3 regions of the Mycobacterium sp. 050272 genome follow, and region 3 is predicted to be linked to each of the others. Evidence: riboswitches for the same ligand, from Rfam matches in the RefSeq annotation. Region 3 holds a riboswitch; each other region holds the start of a gene.
The links. A riboswitch is a leader RNA that binds a small molecule or an ion and turns the genes downstream of it on or off. The one in region 3 is predicted to bind magnesium.

Region 1 (4,982 bases), on a different contig from region 3:
CAGGCCACCGGCCTGCTGCTATCGGTCACCACCTTCTCGGTGCGCACCGTGCCGTTGTTGTACGGCAGTGTCATCGTCTGTTCAAAGAGCAGCGACGGCCGGCTACTGGGACTGACCACCCAGGACCGTCGGGGGCTGCGGGACCCGGGACGGCTTCGGCGGATGTGGTTGCACCGGCGGTTCCGCCACGCCCGCGGCTGGGCGCCGCCGTCTTTCGATCGACACCACGTCGAGCACTAGCGCAAGTCCGGGTGCGTCAGACTGACGCGCCCGGCACCGGTGAGCTGTTCACCTGTCAGGTGAACAGGATATGGGTGAAGGTTTTGGCCGGGTGACAGTTTGGCCATTACAGTCGGGCGTGGCAGGGCTGGTTGCGCCTGTGCTGCTTGCTGGAGTGGCCCCCACGCGGGTCAGGTGTTGAGAAGTGCAGCGCTGATCTAGCATCGCCGCGTCGATGTCGTTGTGACCTTTCCCGTTTTGACCGTGAGCGGGCTGCGAGCGTTCCCGTTTGGTTTCGGCTCGGTCGCCCTCCGGGGGTGGCCGGTGCTCGGGGCGGAATGGTTCTTCGCTCGCTCTCCCGTCGGTGTGGTTGTGGGCCCCTTCACGCGTGGACGGGGTAGCGTGGGGGCCCAGAGGGGCGGGGAGGGTGCCTGCCGACGGGCCACTGCTGAGCTCGCTGGTCGCGGTGATGGGCGCGATCCGCCACGCGGAGTTGAGCACCGTGCCGGTCGCCCTGGCTGATTTGGTGAATCTGATCGAGCAGCAGATTCCGGTCGTTAACTACGCCGGCATAGCGGTGCCAGCTCGGCGCGTGGAGCGCACGCCCGCAGCGGTCATCACCGAACACCCTGTCATCGCGATGCTGCACGACGCTGAGCGCCATGGTGGGGCAGGTCCGGCTCGGGACGCCGCCAGCAGCCAGGACACCGTCCTCGTCGCTGACCTCACCGTCGAGGGGCGCTGGCCGCAGTTCACCCGCGAAGCCGCTCGGGTGACTTCGGTGCGCAGTATCGCAGCGCTGCCGATGCATTACGACCGGTTCGTGCTGGGGGTACTGATTCTGGCTGCTGAACGACCTGAGGCTTTCGATGCCACCGTCCTCGCGGATGCCGCCGATCTGGCGGCGCTGGCCGCTGGGGCCTGGAGTGCGGTGGTGCGCGAAGAGCAGCTACGCCGCGCCCTGAGCTCCCGCGATGACATCGGTCAAGCCAAAGGCATCCTGATGGAACGCTTCAGCATCACCGCCGATGCCGCCTTCGCGCTGCTGCGTCAGCTTTCTCAAGAATCCAACACCCCCCTGCTCGACATTGCCCAACACCTCATCGCCACCGTCATCTAACGGTGACGTGTCGACCTAAACAGCCTGTTTTGCAACATGTCTCAAAGATTGCGGTCAAGTACGCCAGCCCTAGCGTGCCAGCCCAGGAGAAGCGTCCTTGATGGCACACGGGCTGAACCACCAAGGACTAAGAGGGAGTCTCAGTGTCGCGACCACCACTCCCCCTGTCTGGGGAACTACCCACAAACACCGCTAACCCACATCCACATCCGGGAAAATTGGCACCTCGGCCCCCGTCGTGATGGCCGGGGGTGGCGGAGACGTCATCGGCCGGGACGAGGATTCACCGCACGCAGACACCTTGAAGGCGGCCGCGATCAGGGTGCTCGCCTTGCAAGCCCCAGTCGGTGAGATGGTAACCCTGGCGGCACGCCGCCGGTCAGAACGCCAACGCCGTTGTCCTGTAACAGTATTCGCTTTGCCGGGGCGCAGTCGAAGCGTCTCGGCGAGAACCTCATCAGGAGTTACAGGTGCGTGGTGATGCAATCCGCGGCCATTCATGGCAATCCTCTACCCGCCGTCCGAATACTCATGCACGTCTCTTTTGTAGAGAAAAGAGACACCCCTCAGAGAGCTACTCCCCCACCGTGTAATCCCAGGTCGCGCTGTCTCGTTTCTTGTCTCACACCGCGTGTCTCACATCTTTGCTGTCCAGGGTGGTGAGACAGTCATTGGCATGACGACGATCCTCGGCTACGCCCGCGTCAGCACCACAGGCCAAGACCTCGACGCCCAACTCGCTGCGCTCGCCGCCGCCAGCGTCGAGCCGGATCGGGTGTTCACCGACAAGCTCTCGGGGTCGGCGAAGACGGACCGGCCGGGACTGGCGGCTCTGCTCGCCTACGCCCGGCCCGGTGACACCGTCGTCGTCACCGCCATCGATCGACTCGGCCGCTCGGTCGCCGAAGTCACCCGCACCATCGCCGAATTCGGAGAGCGACGAATCCTGTTGCGCGCCTTGCGTGAAGGCGTAGATACAGCCACACCGACCGGGCGCGCAGTAGCGGCGATCATGGCGACCCTCGCCGAACTCGAGCTTGAGCTCGGCCGTGAACGCCGAGCTGCATCACGCGCATCACGCCGAACCCGGTGCCTGCCTGCTACCAAGCCACCACGGCTTAGCCCAGAACGGCAAGAACAACTCCGCCGACTCGCTGCTACTGGCGAACCCGTACGAGAACTGGCCAAGGCCTTCGGTATTGGACGGGCGACCGCCTATCGCTACTTGTCGGCAGAGCCGATGGTGTGAGGGACGAGGGGTCAACGCGCGCGTCGTCTGGTTCGTCTTGACGGGTTGTGGTCTGGAGGTCCACACTGATCGGTGCAAGCACCTCGCTAGGTGAGGCGTCTGCGCGGATAAAGGCCACTGACCCCGAACGTCGAAAGACGCCCCGGGTCAGGACAGCTCCTCCCGGATTAAGGGTTGAGCCCAAGTGGCTTCGAGCACCGAGTGTTTTCTGGTGGCCCGATACGCCGTGCAGTGCCGAAGCTCTGACGAGAGGGGTGTAGGTGTGGTCACTGTGCCGCACGTCCTCCCCACGTGTGCTTTCGATGTGACGCCCGCGTGCGTCCTGGCTGCGAGGAGGTGAGGAACACCGTTGAGTACCAGCGATAAACCGCCGTCTGCGGGTTCGGAGTTGTTCCCGCTGCGTGGCCAGCTTGAGTCGATCGAGGCCTAAAGCCCTTCTCGTCGTTGATTGTTCGAGTGCACCATTGTTCCGACGGTGCACCCCTACGGCGCTGCTGCCTGCTTGAGGTCCGCGTGACACTCAAAGATGCCACGACACCCCAATTTCTCTTTGCGTCAAGGAGTTTTGTCATGGTTGTTGTTCTGTCTCGTCTTCGCATACCCGTGGTGTCGATGGCGTCCCGTGCCGCACACGGATGGTTCACCTGGGGCCGCAGGGCGTGTCGACGGGTGTGGGTCCGGCGCAATTTGACCCCGCAGGAGCGGGCGTACCTGTTGGCGTCCTACACCCCGCCCGCGCTGATCACGGCGTCACTGGGTGGGCACGTCGGCTGACCGGTTCGGGCTGGGGTGCATCACGACCCCGGCCCGCCCCGGCCCGCCGCCGCGCGAGGAGGCCCACCGATGGACTCCCACGACGATCAGACGCACGACGCGATCGATAAACCCGCCAAAATAACTGCGCCGCAAGGGGTGTCAGGCCAGCGGGCCGACGGAACGCTGACCGCCACCATCCGGATGCTCACCGCCCGGGCGATGCTGCGGCACGGTGGTGACCCGGCGGTGGTCGCCACCACAACCCGCGTCCCGCAAGCGTTGGTCGAGGTGATGGCCGACATGGCCGACACCCCTACCCGTCCAAATTCCCAACCCAGGACCTCCGGACGATGTGGTGGGCGGCCCGCCGCGCGTCTAGCAGGTGTACCCGCCGATAGGCACCTGTGGCGACAGGAGATTGACAGGAATGGCTCGATGTTGCGACCCGTCCGACCTGGTCATACTGAGGACATGCCCAAGAAACGACGGTCCCGCACGCGGCGCACTCCCCCGCGGGCGGCGTCCGCCGGATCGAACCCGGCGTTCCTCGGTGACCTGGGAATGACTCCCAAGCGATCAACGGCCCCACTGCCGGAGGCCGATGACGATCGCCACGCCAGCGTGCGGGTCCGGTTGGCGGCGCTGATGCTGCGCCGCGGCGACGACGTCGGGGATGTCAGCGTGGCGACCGACGTCCCGGTCGCCCTGCTTGAGTTGCTTCGCGCGGAAGTCGCCGATGAAACTGACCTCGATCAGCAGCGCCAGACCACCGTTGACGACGTGAGGCGGCGGCGCCGGGTCGTGATCGCCGTGCTGATCATGGAGGTCGCCGCGCTGGCGAACATCGTCATTGGCCTGATCGCGCTGATCGGGCACCTCGCCGGGTTGGGGTTACTGGCCAGCGTGATCGGGCCAGCACTTCTCCTTGCCGTCTACGTGGTAGCCAGATGCGCGACCCCTACGGGATCTCGCACTGGCTACAGCCCTCGGTACGCGGCCCGGCGTAAGGGTCGTGATCGAGGGCCCGGTGACTAACGACCTCTGTGGACGATCCATCCACATGTCCCAGGTTTGGGTGTCTACCGACGGTGGTCGAGATCGGTGTCGCCCAGTGTTCACGTGGTCGTGCGCATATGGAACCGCGACATTCGGGCACGGCCGCGATCGTCTCATCGAGAAGGAAGAGTCACTATGCATGAAGTCCCGCCTGATGGTGGAGCGCCCACGGCGTCACGGCCGGTGATCCATCTGTCCGATCTCCTGGGTCGTCCGGTCGTCGCGAAGGCCGGTGACGCGGTGGGCCGGGTCGAGGACGTCATCGTCAGCCTGCGCGGTGCCGAGGGGTATCCGCCGGTCACCGGCCTGGTGGTAGGGATCGGCGGCCGTCGGGTGTACGTGTCGTCCGGGCAGATCACCGACCTGACCCAGGAACACGTCGATCTGTCGAAGAACAAGGTGGATCTGCGCGAGTTCGAACGCCGTGACGGCGAGGTTCTGTTGCGCACCGACGTCCTCGATCACCGGCTCATCGACGTCGCGGCCGCGGAGTTGGTGCATGCCTACGACATCGAGCTCGAGGACACCGGGGCGGGCTGGGTGCTGGCACGGCTGGATACCCGCCGGCCGGCGCGGCTGTTC
Region 2 (4,982 bases), on a different contig from region 3:
CGGCGTCGATGTCGGGATCCTGGAAGTAACCGCGAACCTTCTCGACCCAATCCGGCGGAATGACGGTATCGGCGTCAATACGGCCCAACACGTCACACCGGGCATGGTCTAATCCACAGTCGCGGGTCGGGGCGGCGCCTTGGTAGACGGTCTGGTCGAGAAGCTTTATGTCCAGGTGCGGTGCGGCCGCCTGGTATTCGCGCACAATCGACGCGGTCTCGTCGGTCGACTTGTTGTCGACGACGATTATCTCGTCCGCTGCGGAGGTCTGGTTGATGCACGATTCCAGGCAATTGCCGATGAACCGTTCTTCGTTGTAGGCGGGAATGACGATCGTGACCGAGGGCTGTTGCGGCATGGCTTACACCCAATCTGGGGACATGTGGGGTCAGCCAGCGCCATAGACAGCCGGCCCCGAATTCAGCTGCGAGGGCGAGCAATTCAGTGCGCCCTTTCCGGTAAACCGTAGTGGTGATCGGGCCTGCGTAACGGGGTGAATAGCCGCATCTTGGTAGAACGTTCACCGGTGACCGCCGGTTGTTCAACACGTGTCTATCTGCACCCGGTCCTGGTTGCTCGCCGCGCCATGAAATCGCGCCGATACCCGCTGACTACGATTACAGACATTCCGCCAGTTGATCGGAGTGTCCGATGACGACAGCCCGCGTGCCCGGACTGCCGCTCGGCGAGGCCAAGGCCGCCGCCGACGAGGCGGCGGTACCCGATTACATGGCGGAGCTCAGCATCTTCCAGGTGTTGCTGAACCATCCGCAGCTGGCGCGCGCGGTCAACGATCTGCTCGCGACAATGCTGTGGCACGGTTCGCTCGACGCGCGGTTGCGGGAGCTGGTGATCATGCGGATCGGTTGGCTCACCGCGTGCGAATACGAATGGACACAGCACTGGCGCGTCGCGACGCGATTGGGTGTCACGAGTGAGGACCTGCTGGCTGTGCGCGATTGGCAACAGCACGATCGTTTCGGGCCCCGTGAGCGCGCGGTGCTGGCGGCCACCGACGACGTGGTGCGCGACGGCGCGGTCAGCGCCGACAGCTGGGCGGCCTGCGAGCGCGAATTGCGAGGCGACAAAACGACTCTCGTCGAGCTCGTCACCGCGATCAGCGCATGGCGGATGATCTCGTCGATTCTGCAGAGCCTCGAGGTCCCATTGGAGGATGGCGTGGTGGGCTGGCCGCCGGACGGGCGCGCTCCGGCGAGTTGATTGCCATGCCAGGTGATAACTCATAGCGTCGAGGGATGCGGACCAGAGTCGCCGAGATGCTCGGTGTGGAGTTTCCGATATGCGCCTTCAGCCACTGCCGCGACGTCGTCGCCGCGGTCACCAACGCGGGCGGATTCGGAGTCCTGGGCGCCGTCGCGCACAGCCCGAAACGGCTGCAGAACGAACTGGCCTGGATCGAGGAGCAGACCGGCGGCAAGCCCTACGGGGTCGACCTGTTGTTGCCGCCCAAATACGTTGGCGCGGAAACGGGCGGCATCGACGCGAAGCAAGTCGGGCAGTTGCTCCCCGAGGAGCATCGTGCGTTCGTCGAAGACTTGCTCGCCCGGTACGGCATCACGGCCCCGGCCGAACCGCCGCGGGCATCCGTCGGGGGTCTAAACGTCTCGCCCAAGGGTTACGAGCCATTACTGGAAGTGGCCTTCGCGCATGACATTCGGTTGATCGCCAGTGCGCTCGGGCCGCCCCCGGCCGACCTCGTCGAACGCGCGCACAGCCGCGACGTGCTGGTGGCCGCGCTGGCCGGCACCACCGCACACGCGCGCCGGCATGCCGCGGCCGGCGTCGACCTGATCGTCGCGCAGGGCACCGAAGCCGGCGGCCACACCGGCCAGGTGGCAACCATGGTCCTGGTTCCCGAAGTCGTCGACGCGGTCGCGCCGGTCCCGGTCCTGGCGGCGGGCGGGATCGCCCGCGGGCGCCAGATCGCGGCGGCCCTGGCCCTGGGCGCCGAGGGCGTGTGGTGCGGCTCAGTCTGGCTGACCACCGAGGAAGCCGAGACCGACCCGGTGGTCAAGGAGAAGTTCCTGGCCGCCAGTTCCTCGGACACGGTGCGGTCGCGGTCGCTGACGGGTAAGCCGGCGCGGATGCTGCGAACGGCTTGGACCGACGAGTGGGAGCGGCCCGATACCCCGGCTCCGCTCGGCATGCCGCTGCAGACCAACCTCGTCACTGAACCGCAGCTGCGCATCAACCAAGCTGCCGCCCATCCCGGTGCGAAGGCACGTGAGCTGGCAACCTATTTCGTCGGCCAGGTGGTCGGTTCGCTCGACCGGGTCCGCCCCACCCGTGCGGTTGTGCTCGACATGATCGAGGAGTTCGCCGACACCATCGGACGGCTGGAAGACTTAGCTGAGAACTGACTGTCGCGGCGCGTTCAGCTGGGTGTGAATCATGCCACAGCGAGGTATTTGACCAGGTCAGGGATGTCGAAGCTGATCGAAAGCTGTGAAGCGGCGTAATAATCCCATAAAGTTGCGCGACACGGCTCAGATCACATTGACCTGGCCGGATACCTCGTGGAGTATTTACGGCAGCACCTCGTTAGGTGAGGCGGCTACACGAACACAGGCCACTGACCCCGAACGTCGAAAGACGCCCCGGGTCAGGACAGCTCCTCCCGGCTTAAGGGTTGAGTCCAAGTGGCTTCCGGAGTTCCGGACACGTCGTGTGGTGCCAAAGCTCTGACGAGAGGGGTGCGGATTTCTGGCGGTCGCCGGATTCTGAACTCCTTCTGGTGCGCGCAAATAGGCGCGGGTAACCGCACGCGTCGTGGTTGTAGAGGAGGTGAGGGACGTATGAGTTCCAGTGGCAGTCCGGATGGATATCCAGGACAAGCTCCGTCCCAATCCGACCTCCGGCCCGACGCCTCGAGCTAGCGAATCGACTTAGCGCTCAAGCGTTCTCGGATCGGAACCCTGACGGGTCGGGACACATCAGTCCAGTCAGAACCCGTTTGCAATTCCGTTAGGAGACGATCATGACCGCAGTACTCTTCGACGAAGTAGTTGCCGTGGCGCCCGTCCGCAACCTGCGCGTCGTGCGCGACACCACGCCCACGCAGGCTCCCGTGCCCACGAAGGCTGCCCGTCCGGCCGACGCCGGATACTTCGGCGCCGGCGACCCGCTGGTGGCCGGCGCCGCCCGCCTGCTGAGCGTCCCCGTCCGCCACCTCTACGCGGTGCTGTGGCGCGTCGGGTTCATCGAGGTCACGGCCTGAGATCCCTACCGCGAGACTGTAGCTGCGTACCGCTTTACTTGGCATTTGAGTAGGCAGTTGCAGTCTCGCGGTAGAGTGGGTCCGCGTCGATCCGGCTATCACCGGGGAGCTTTCGGAAGAACAGCCCGCACGGCTCAGTAGACCCGAACGGGTAGGCCCGTCACAGCCTGAATCGAGCGGCCGTGCGCCAGCACGGCAAGCGGGGTGGTACCGCGGTGCTCGCGCAGGTTGCGCGACCTCGTCCCCGGCCTGACCGTAGGCACGCAGGAGACGACGCGCACCGTGACCGAAAACGCTGACGCCAGGGCTTATCCCAAGCTGGCCGGGGGAGCCCCCGACTTCCCGGCGCTGGAACTCGAGGTCCTGGATTACTGGACCCGCGACGACACTTTCCGGGCCAGCATCGCAAACCGCGAGGGCGCCGAGGAGTACGTGTTCTACGACGGGCCGCCGTTCGCCAACGGCCTGCCGCACTATGGGCACTTGCTGACCGGATACGTGAAAGACATCGTCCCGCGCTACCGCACCATGCGTGGCTACAAAGTGGACCGCCGCTTCGGCTGGGACACCCACGGGCTGCCCGCCGAACTCGAAGTCGAGCGCCAGCTGGGCATCACCGACAAGTCGCAAATCGACGACATGGGCATCGCCGCGTTCAACGAGGCCTGCCGGGAATCGGTGTTGCGCTACACCGGCGAATGGCAGGCCTACGTCACCCGGCAGGCCCGCTGGGTCGACTTCGACAATGACTACAAGACGCTCGACCTGCCCTACATGGAGTCGGTGATCTGGGCGTTCAAACAGCTGTGGGACAAGGGTCTGGCCTACGAGGGCTACCGGGTGCTGCCGTACTGCTGGCGAGACGAAACACCGTTGTCCAACCACGAGTTGCGGATGGACGACGACGTCTATCAGAGTCGCCAGGACCCGGCCGTGACGGTGGGTTTCCCGGTGACCGGGGGCGAGCTGGACGGCGCCTACCTGCTGGTGTGGACGACCACGCCGTGGACGCTGCCGTCCAACCTGGCCGTTGCCGTCAACCCGGAGGTGACCTACGTCCAGGTCAAGGTCGGGGACCGGCGGTTTGTCCTAGCCGAGGCGCGGGTCGCGGCCTACGCCCGCGAGTTGGGCGAAGAGCCCGAGATACTCGGCACCTATTCGGGCGCCGACCTGCTGGGGACCCGCTACCTGCCGCCGTTCCCGTATTTCATGGCCGGGGAACCGGGGCGCGAAGAAGCATTTCAAGTGCTGCCCGGCGACTTCGTCACCACCGACGACGGCACCGGCATCGTGCACATGGCACCGGCCTACGGTGAGGACGACATGGCGACCACCGACAAGGTGGGCATCGTGCCGGTCACCCCGGTCGACTCCAAGGGCCGGTTCGACGTCACGGTCCCGGATTACCAGGGGCAGCACGTCTTTGACGCCAACCCGCACATCATCCGCGACCTGAAGAACCAGAGCGGTCCGGTGGCGGTGAACCAGCCGGTGCTGATCCGTCACGAAACCTATGAGCATCCCTACCCGCACTGCTGGCGATGCCGTAATCCGCTGATCTACCGGGCGGTTTCGTCGTGGTTCATCGCGGTCACCGAATTCCGGGATCGCATGGTGGAACTCAACCAGCAAATCACCTGGTACCCCGAGCACGTCAAGGACGGCCAATTCGGCAAGTGGCTGCAGGGCGCGCGCGACTGGTCGATCTCGCGAAACCGATACTGGGGCAGCCCGATTCCGGTGT
Region 3 (4,982 bases):
CTGTTGTCCGCGTTGACGAACAGCTGGGCAACGCCAGTCGTGTTGTTGGAATTCAGCACCGGGGGTTGCGGCGCGGTGAAATCTGCGCCGATATCACCGGCCTGGATCAGCAACGCGCTGTAATCCGGGGGCGGTCCCGCCGGGGTGCTGGGGACCGATGTGGTGCCGCTCCCGGATGGCGGGGCCGACGTCTTGCCGCAGCCGGTGATCGCGATGCCGACCACCATGATGGCGGCCACCCAACCGGTGACAGTCCTACGCGCACGTCGCATGGGCATCCTTTCGGTCGAGAACAGCGTGGGCGCATATGAACATACGCCCAGTCGGCAGGCGCCTATCCTGGCCAGGGGCCGGGCGCACGTTTCGATGCGACTGGGTAAGGAGATCGAGATGACGGCTGCGGTGGCACGCGCGGTACGGTTCGACCGTTACGGGGGCCGCGATGTGCTGTACGTGGAAGATATCGACATGCCGGCACCCGGACAGGGTGAAGTCGTTGTCGAGGTTCGCGCCGCCGGCATCAATCCCGGCGAGGCCGCGATCCGATCGGGCGCGATGCACGAGATGTTCCCCGCCACGTTTCCCTCCGGGCAAGGCAGCGATCTCGCCGGTGTCGTGACGGCAACCGGTCGGGGGGTCACCGAGTTCACGGTCGGCGACGAGGTGCTGGGGTTCAGCTTCCGGCGATCGAGCCATGCCACCCACACCGCCGTCCCGGTGGATCAGTTGATCCGCAAGCCTGCGCAATTGAGCTGGGAGGCAGCGGGTTCGCTCTATGTCGTCGGTGCGACCGCGTACGCTGCGGTGCGCGCGGTCGCACCGCGGCCGGGCGAGACCGTCGCCGTGTCGGCGGCGGCCGGAGGTGTCGGCAGTCTCGTCGTCCAGCTGTTGGTTCGGCACGAGGCGCGCGTGCTCGGCATCGCCGGCGCGGGCAACGCCGAATGGCTGCGGGCGCACGGCGTCATTCCGATCGGCTACGGCAATGATTTCCAGGGCTTGGCCGAGCGGCTGCACGAGGCGGCGCCGAACGGGATCGACGCGTTCATCGATCTATTCGGCCCGGATTACGTCCAGCTCGCCGTGGATCTCGGGGTGCCACCGCAACGCATCGACACGATCATCTCCTTCCAGAAGGCCGGCGAAGTCGGCGCCAAGACCGAAGGCAGCACCGACGCGTCGACTCCGGAAGTGCTCACCGAGGTCGCCGATCTCGTCGCCAGCGGTGCCGTCGATTTCGACATCGCGGCGACGTTCCCGATGGATCGGGTAGCTGACGCCTTCGAGGAACTCGAGCGCCGGCACACGCACGGCAAAATCGTCCTGCTGCCCAATGGTTCGCCGTAGACGTCAGCCGACGCCAACCTCCACCATCTTGACGATCACGAATACGACAGCCAGCACCAGATAACCGCGCAAGATCAACAGCCCGGTCCGGCGAATCGGCGAAAGAGCCGGGCGGGCAAGAGAGCTAAGCTCTGGCGTCTGCCAAGACTGCTGTTCTTGCCGGCGCAGGGCCCGGCTTTCGGCACGACCTACTGGCGAGGCGAGTTTGGCCGCGCGAGTGTCGCGGTACCACTGGTCGCCGATGATCGCCACGGCGCCGCACACTGCGCCGACCGCCGCACCGGCCGCCAGCCCTGCTTCGAGAGCTGCCGTGGAGAGATCCGGGAAGAATGTGGCTGCCGTCAGCGCCAGCGACAGCAGCACCAGTGCCCACACGATGGCCCAGGCAACGACGTTCTGCCGCAACGTGTTTACCCACGGTCCCAGGATCGCCCGGTCATTGCAGAGCAAAACCAGGAACACGGTCGCCGAGGGCAGCAGGATGCCGGCCAGCGCCTGCACACCCTGGGTGACCAGCCCGAGGATGTGATCCGGACTGAACGCCACCGCGGCCGACGCCCCGAGCAGCAGGGCATACCCGCCGTAAAACCATGGCGCCTCGTTGATTTTCCAGTGCAGCGAATGCCGCTTGCCCATCGCGTCGCCAATGGCATAGGTGGTGGCCAGCCCGATCGCATTGGCACCGATCAACGAACCGTCGAGCAGAATGATCGCGAACAGCACGCCCACCGGGTGGCGCAGCGCTTTCGCGACCGCCCCGGCATCGGTGAAGCTGCCGGTTGCAGGCAGACCGAAGGCGGTGACCGCCATCAACGCCGTCGCACCGACAATGACCACGACGATACCGATGATCAAATCGGCTCGTGCATAGGGAATCCAGCGTGCCGTGATGCGCTTGTCAACCACGTTGGACTGTTGGAAGAACAGCTGCCACGGCGCCACCGTGGTCCCCACGATCGCGATGATCAACAACAGGACGGTCGAGTTCAGTCCGCCCGGGAACTGTGGAACCAGACCGCCGGCAGCCACTTTCGGACTCGGATGCACCATCAGCACCATTGGGAGCATCACGACGTTCACGGCGATCAGCAGGAACATCAGCCCTTCCCAGCGCCGGAACGAGCCGCCGGCGACCACGGCGAACAGCAGTACCGCGGCGACCGGGATCGCGACGGTCTTCGGACAGCCCAGGAACCCCAACGCCATTGCGACACCAATGAATTCGGTGACGATTGTCAGGGCGTTCAGGACCAGCAGATCACCGACACTGAATGCGCCCCAGAACTTTCCGAAGCGCTCGAAGATCAGGCGTGCGTGACCGACTCGCGCTACCGCACCCAGGCGCAACACCATCTCCTGGTTCACGTACAGCACCGGAATCAGCAAGGCCAGCGTCCACAACAGGTTCATCCCGTAGTCCTGGCCCGCTTGCGCGTACGTCGCGACGCCGCCGGCGTCGTTGTCACCCACCATGACAATCAATCCGGGGCCGGTGATCACCAGCAGGGTGCGTAACCGCCGCCACCGGCCGCCCAGAGCACCGGTGTCATCGCGCTTGATACGGCCGAACGCTCCGACGATGTCGCCGGTGTGCGCGGAATCCAACACGGTTTGCGGACGGGTGGAAGTCAACGTCATGTCGTTCTCGCTATCTGAAGAGTCGGGCTACCCAAGTCGGGTGTTCAACGCGCCCCAGCGGCGGGCTACCAACCCCCCACCCGCCGCTGGGGACCGCTGGCGGAACACATCATCGGTGGTCTTTCCCACCGCCCGGTGAGTGTCCGCCGGGCGCGGACGAGAGCACGGCGATCGGCGTCAGCGACACATACAGGTTCGCCCGCTCTTCGGGCGTCGGGATGTGCATGGCGCACAACCTGTTTGTCAGCAGCCGACCCGCACGCAGCATCGACCGTCCGCGCAACCTTCCAAGACCGCGAATACGCCGCGCAACAACAAAAGTCATAGTCTTCCCCCTGTCGGAAGCCCGATCGGTTCGCCGGCACGCTAAATACATCCCGCATTCGCCGCCGTCAATACGGTTGCGGAACAGCCAATTTGAGCTGCGTCAGCAGAAAGAAATGCCGGAACCGGATCGGTTCAAGATGGATTTCGGATAGCAACTATCGCCGGGACTCATCTCGCCCTCACCTCCTCACGGCCATGACACGCGCGGGTGTCCACGTTTCACACGCGGGAGAGGTACGAATGCCGGGCCATGAGCCCGCCGACCGCACCCCTCTCGTCGGAGCTTCGGCACTGCACGGCGTATCTGGATCGACCGATGGCCGCGACCAGAAGCCACTTGGGCTCAACCCTTGTGTCCGGGAAGAGCTGTCCTGACCCGGGGCGTCTCTCGACGTTCGGGGTCAGTGGCCTGTGTCCGTGCAGACGCCTCACCTACCGAGGTGCTTGCCCAACCATGCTGGCACTGCCACCCGCTGCTCGTCAAACTCCTTTTCTTACGACTGCGAGCTTGCGTGTTCTGGGTCACACCCTGGGAGCCTGTGGTCACCGCTCGGGCAAATGTCGCCGAGGCCTACCCTCAAGGGCATGGCCACAACCTTGCAAGACTCTCGCGTCGAGAGCGTGCTCGACCGGATGTACACAGAGACGAAGAACCAGATGTCACTGCTGCGTGAGCGGCACGGTCAGCTCGCGCGCCCGATGACCACCGCAGAGCGCACCGAGGCGATGAGCGAGTTCTACATCCCAGTGACGCCGGACGCCGGCCGGCTGCTGTACGCACTGGTTCGCGCGACCCGTCCGACGACGGTGGTCGAGTTCGGAATGTCGTTCGGTATCTCGGCTATTCATCTCGCGGCGGCCGTCCGCGACAACGGCGTGGGGCGCGTGGTGACTACGGAGCTCAGCGCGAGCAAGATTGCCGCCGCGAAGAAGACGTTCGCCGAGACCGGCTTGGACGACGTGATCACGATTCTCGAAGGCGATGCGCTGACCACGCTGGAAGGCCAAGACGGGCCGATCGAATTCGTCTTGCTGGACGGCTGGAAGGATCTCTATCTTCCAGTAATCAAATTGCTCGAACCCCGGCTCACCACAGGCGCTTTGGTGATCGCCGACAACGCCAGCGCGCCCGACATGGCGCCGTATCTCGATCGCGTGCGCGACCCCGCCAACGGCTACACCAGCTTCAATTGCCTGGTCCGGGAAAGCGACAGCATGGAAATCAGCTGCCGAACCAACGACTAAGCGTCTATCGCAAAGACTCTTCGAGCCACGGCGTCAGCCACTTGACCCCTTCCGGGGTCAAGTGCACACCGTCACTGCGCACCTTGATGCCGTCGACCTTGGCGGTGTAAACACCGTCGGGGCAAAGCTTTTTGTTCAGATCCAGGATTTCAACGCCGCTGTGCTGCGCAACGGTTTTGCGCAACATGGCATTCCATTGATTGACTCGGTCCGGCTGGTCCTCGGGATACAGCCGGCCGTCCGGCTTCTCGCCGCCCCGGCTGTACGGCACCGTGGCAACCACTACCCGAACCCCGCTGGCGCTCACGATATTCAGTGCTCGCTCCAGCTCGGCGTTGAGGTACGCGTCGAACGTCGGGTCACCGATGTGGGTCCACTGCCCTTCGTTGACCCGGTCCACCGTCTCCCAGCGCCCGATGATCAGGAGC

Region 1: linked by a shared signal. The riboswitch ahead of AAHS21_RS30830 (hypothetical protein) and the one ahead of AAHS21_RS04305 (hypothetical protein) in region 3 are both predicted to bind magnesium.
Region 2: linked by a shared signal. The riboswitch ahead of AAHS21_RS16615 (Rv1535 family protein) and the one ahead of AAHS21_RS04305 (hypothetical protein) in region 3 are both predicted to bind magnesium.

Annotation. Positions count from the first base shown of each region.
Region 1 is NZ_JBCHKV010000033.1:16,234-21,215, reverse strand. It holds gene AAHS21_RS30845 (hypothetical protein) at 1-240, shown strand, start outside; gene AAHS21_RS30840 (GAF and ANTAR domain-containing protein) at 689-1,339, shown strand; gene AAHS21_RS30835 (recombinase family protein) at 2,016-2,588, shown strand; M-box (ykoK) riboswitch at 2,664-2,849, shown strand; gene AAHS21_RS30830 (hypothetical protein) at 3,159-3,362, shown strand; gene AAHS21_RS30825 (hypothetical protein) at 3,432-4,379, shown strand; gene AAHS21_RS30820 (CBS domain-containing protein) at 4,536-4,982, shown strand, end outside.
Region 2 is NZ_JBCHKV010000007.1:235,815-240,796, reverse strand. It holds gene AAHS21_RS16630 (glycosyltransferase family 2 protein) at 1-358, opposite strand, end outside; gene AAHS21_RS16625 (carboxymuconolactone decarboxylase family protein) at 652-1,221, shown strand; gene AAHS21_RS16620 (nitronate monooxygenase family protein) at 1,257-2,381, shown strand; M-box (ykoK) riboswitch at 2,552-2,721, shown strand; gene AAHS21_RS16615 (Rv1535 family protein) at 2,999-3,238, shown strand; gene ileS (isoleucine--tRNA ligase) at 3,521-4,982, shown strand, end outside.
Region 3 is NZ_JBCHKV010000001.1:871,018-875,999, forward strand. It holds gene AAHS21_RS04290 (hypothetical protein) at 1-272, opposite strand, end outside; gene AAHS21_RS04295 (NADP-dependent oxidoreductase) at 391-1,344, shown strand; gene AAHS21_RS04300 (NRAMP family divalent metal transporter) at 1,348-2,982, opposite strand; gene AAHS21_RS04305 (hypothetical protein) at 3,092-3,307, opposite strand; M-box (ykoK) riboswitch at 3,572-3,756, opposite strand; gene AAHS21_RS04310 (class I SAM-dependent methyltransferase) at 3,895-4,554, shown strand; gene AAHS21_RS04315 (acyltransferase family protein) at 4,559-4,982, opposite strand, start outside.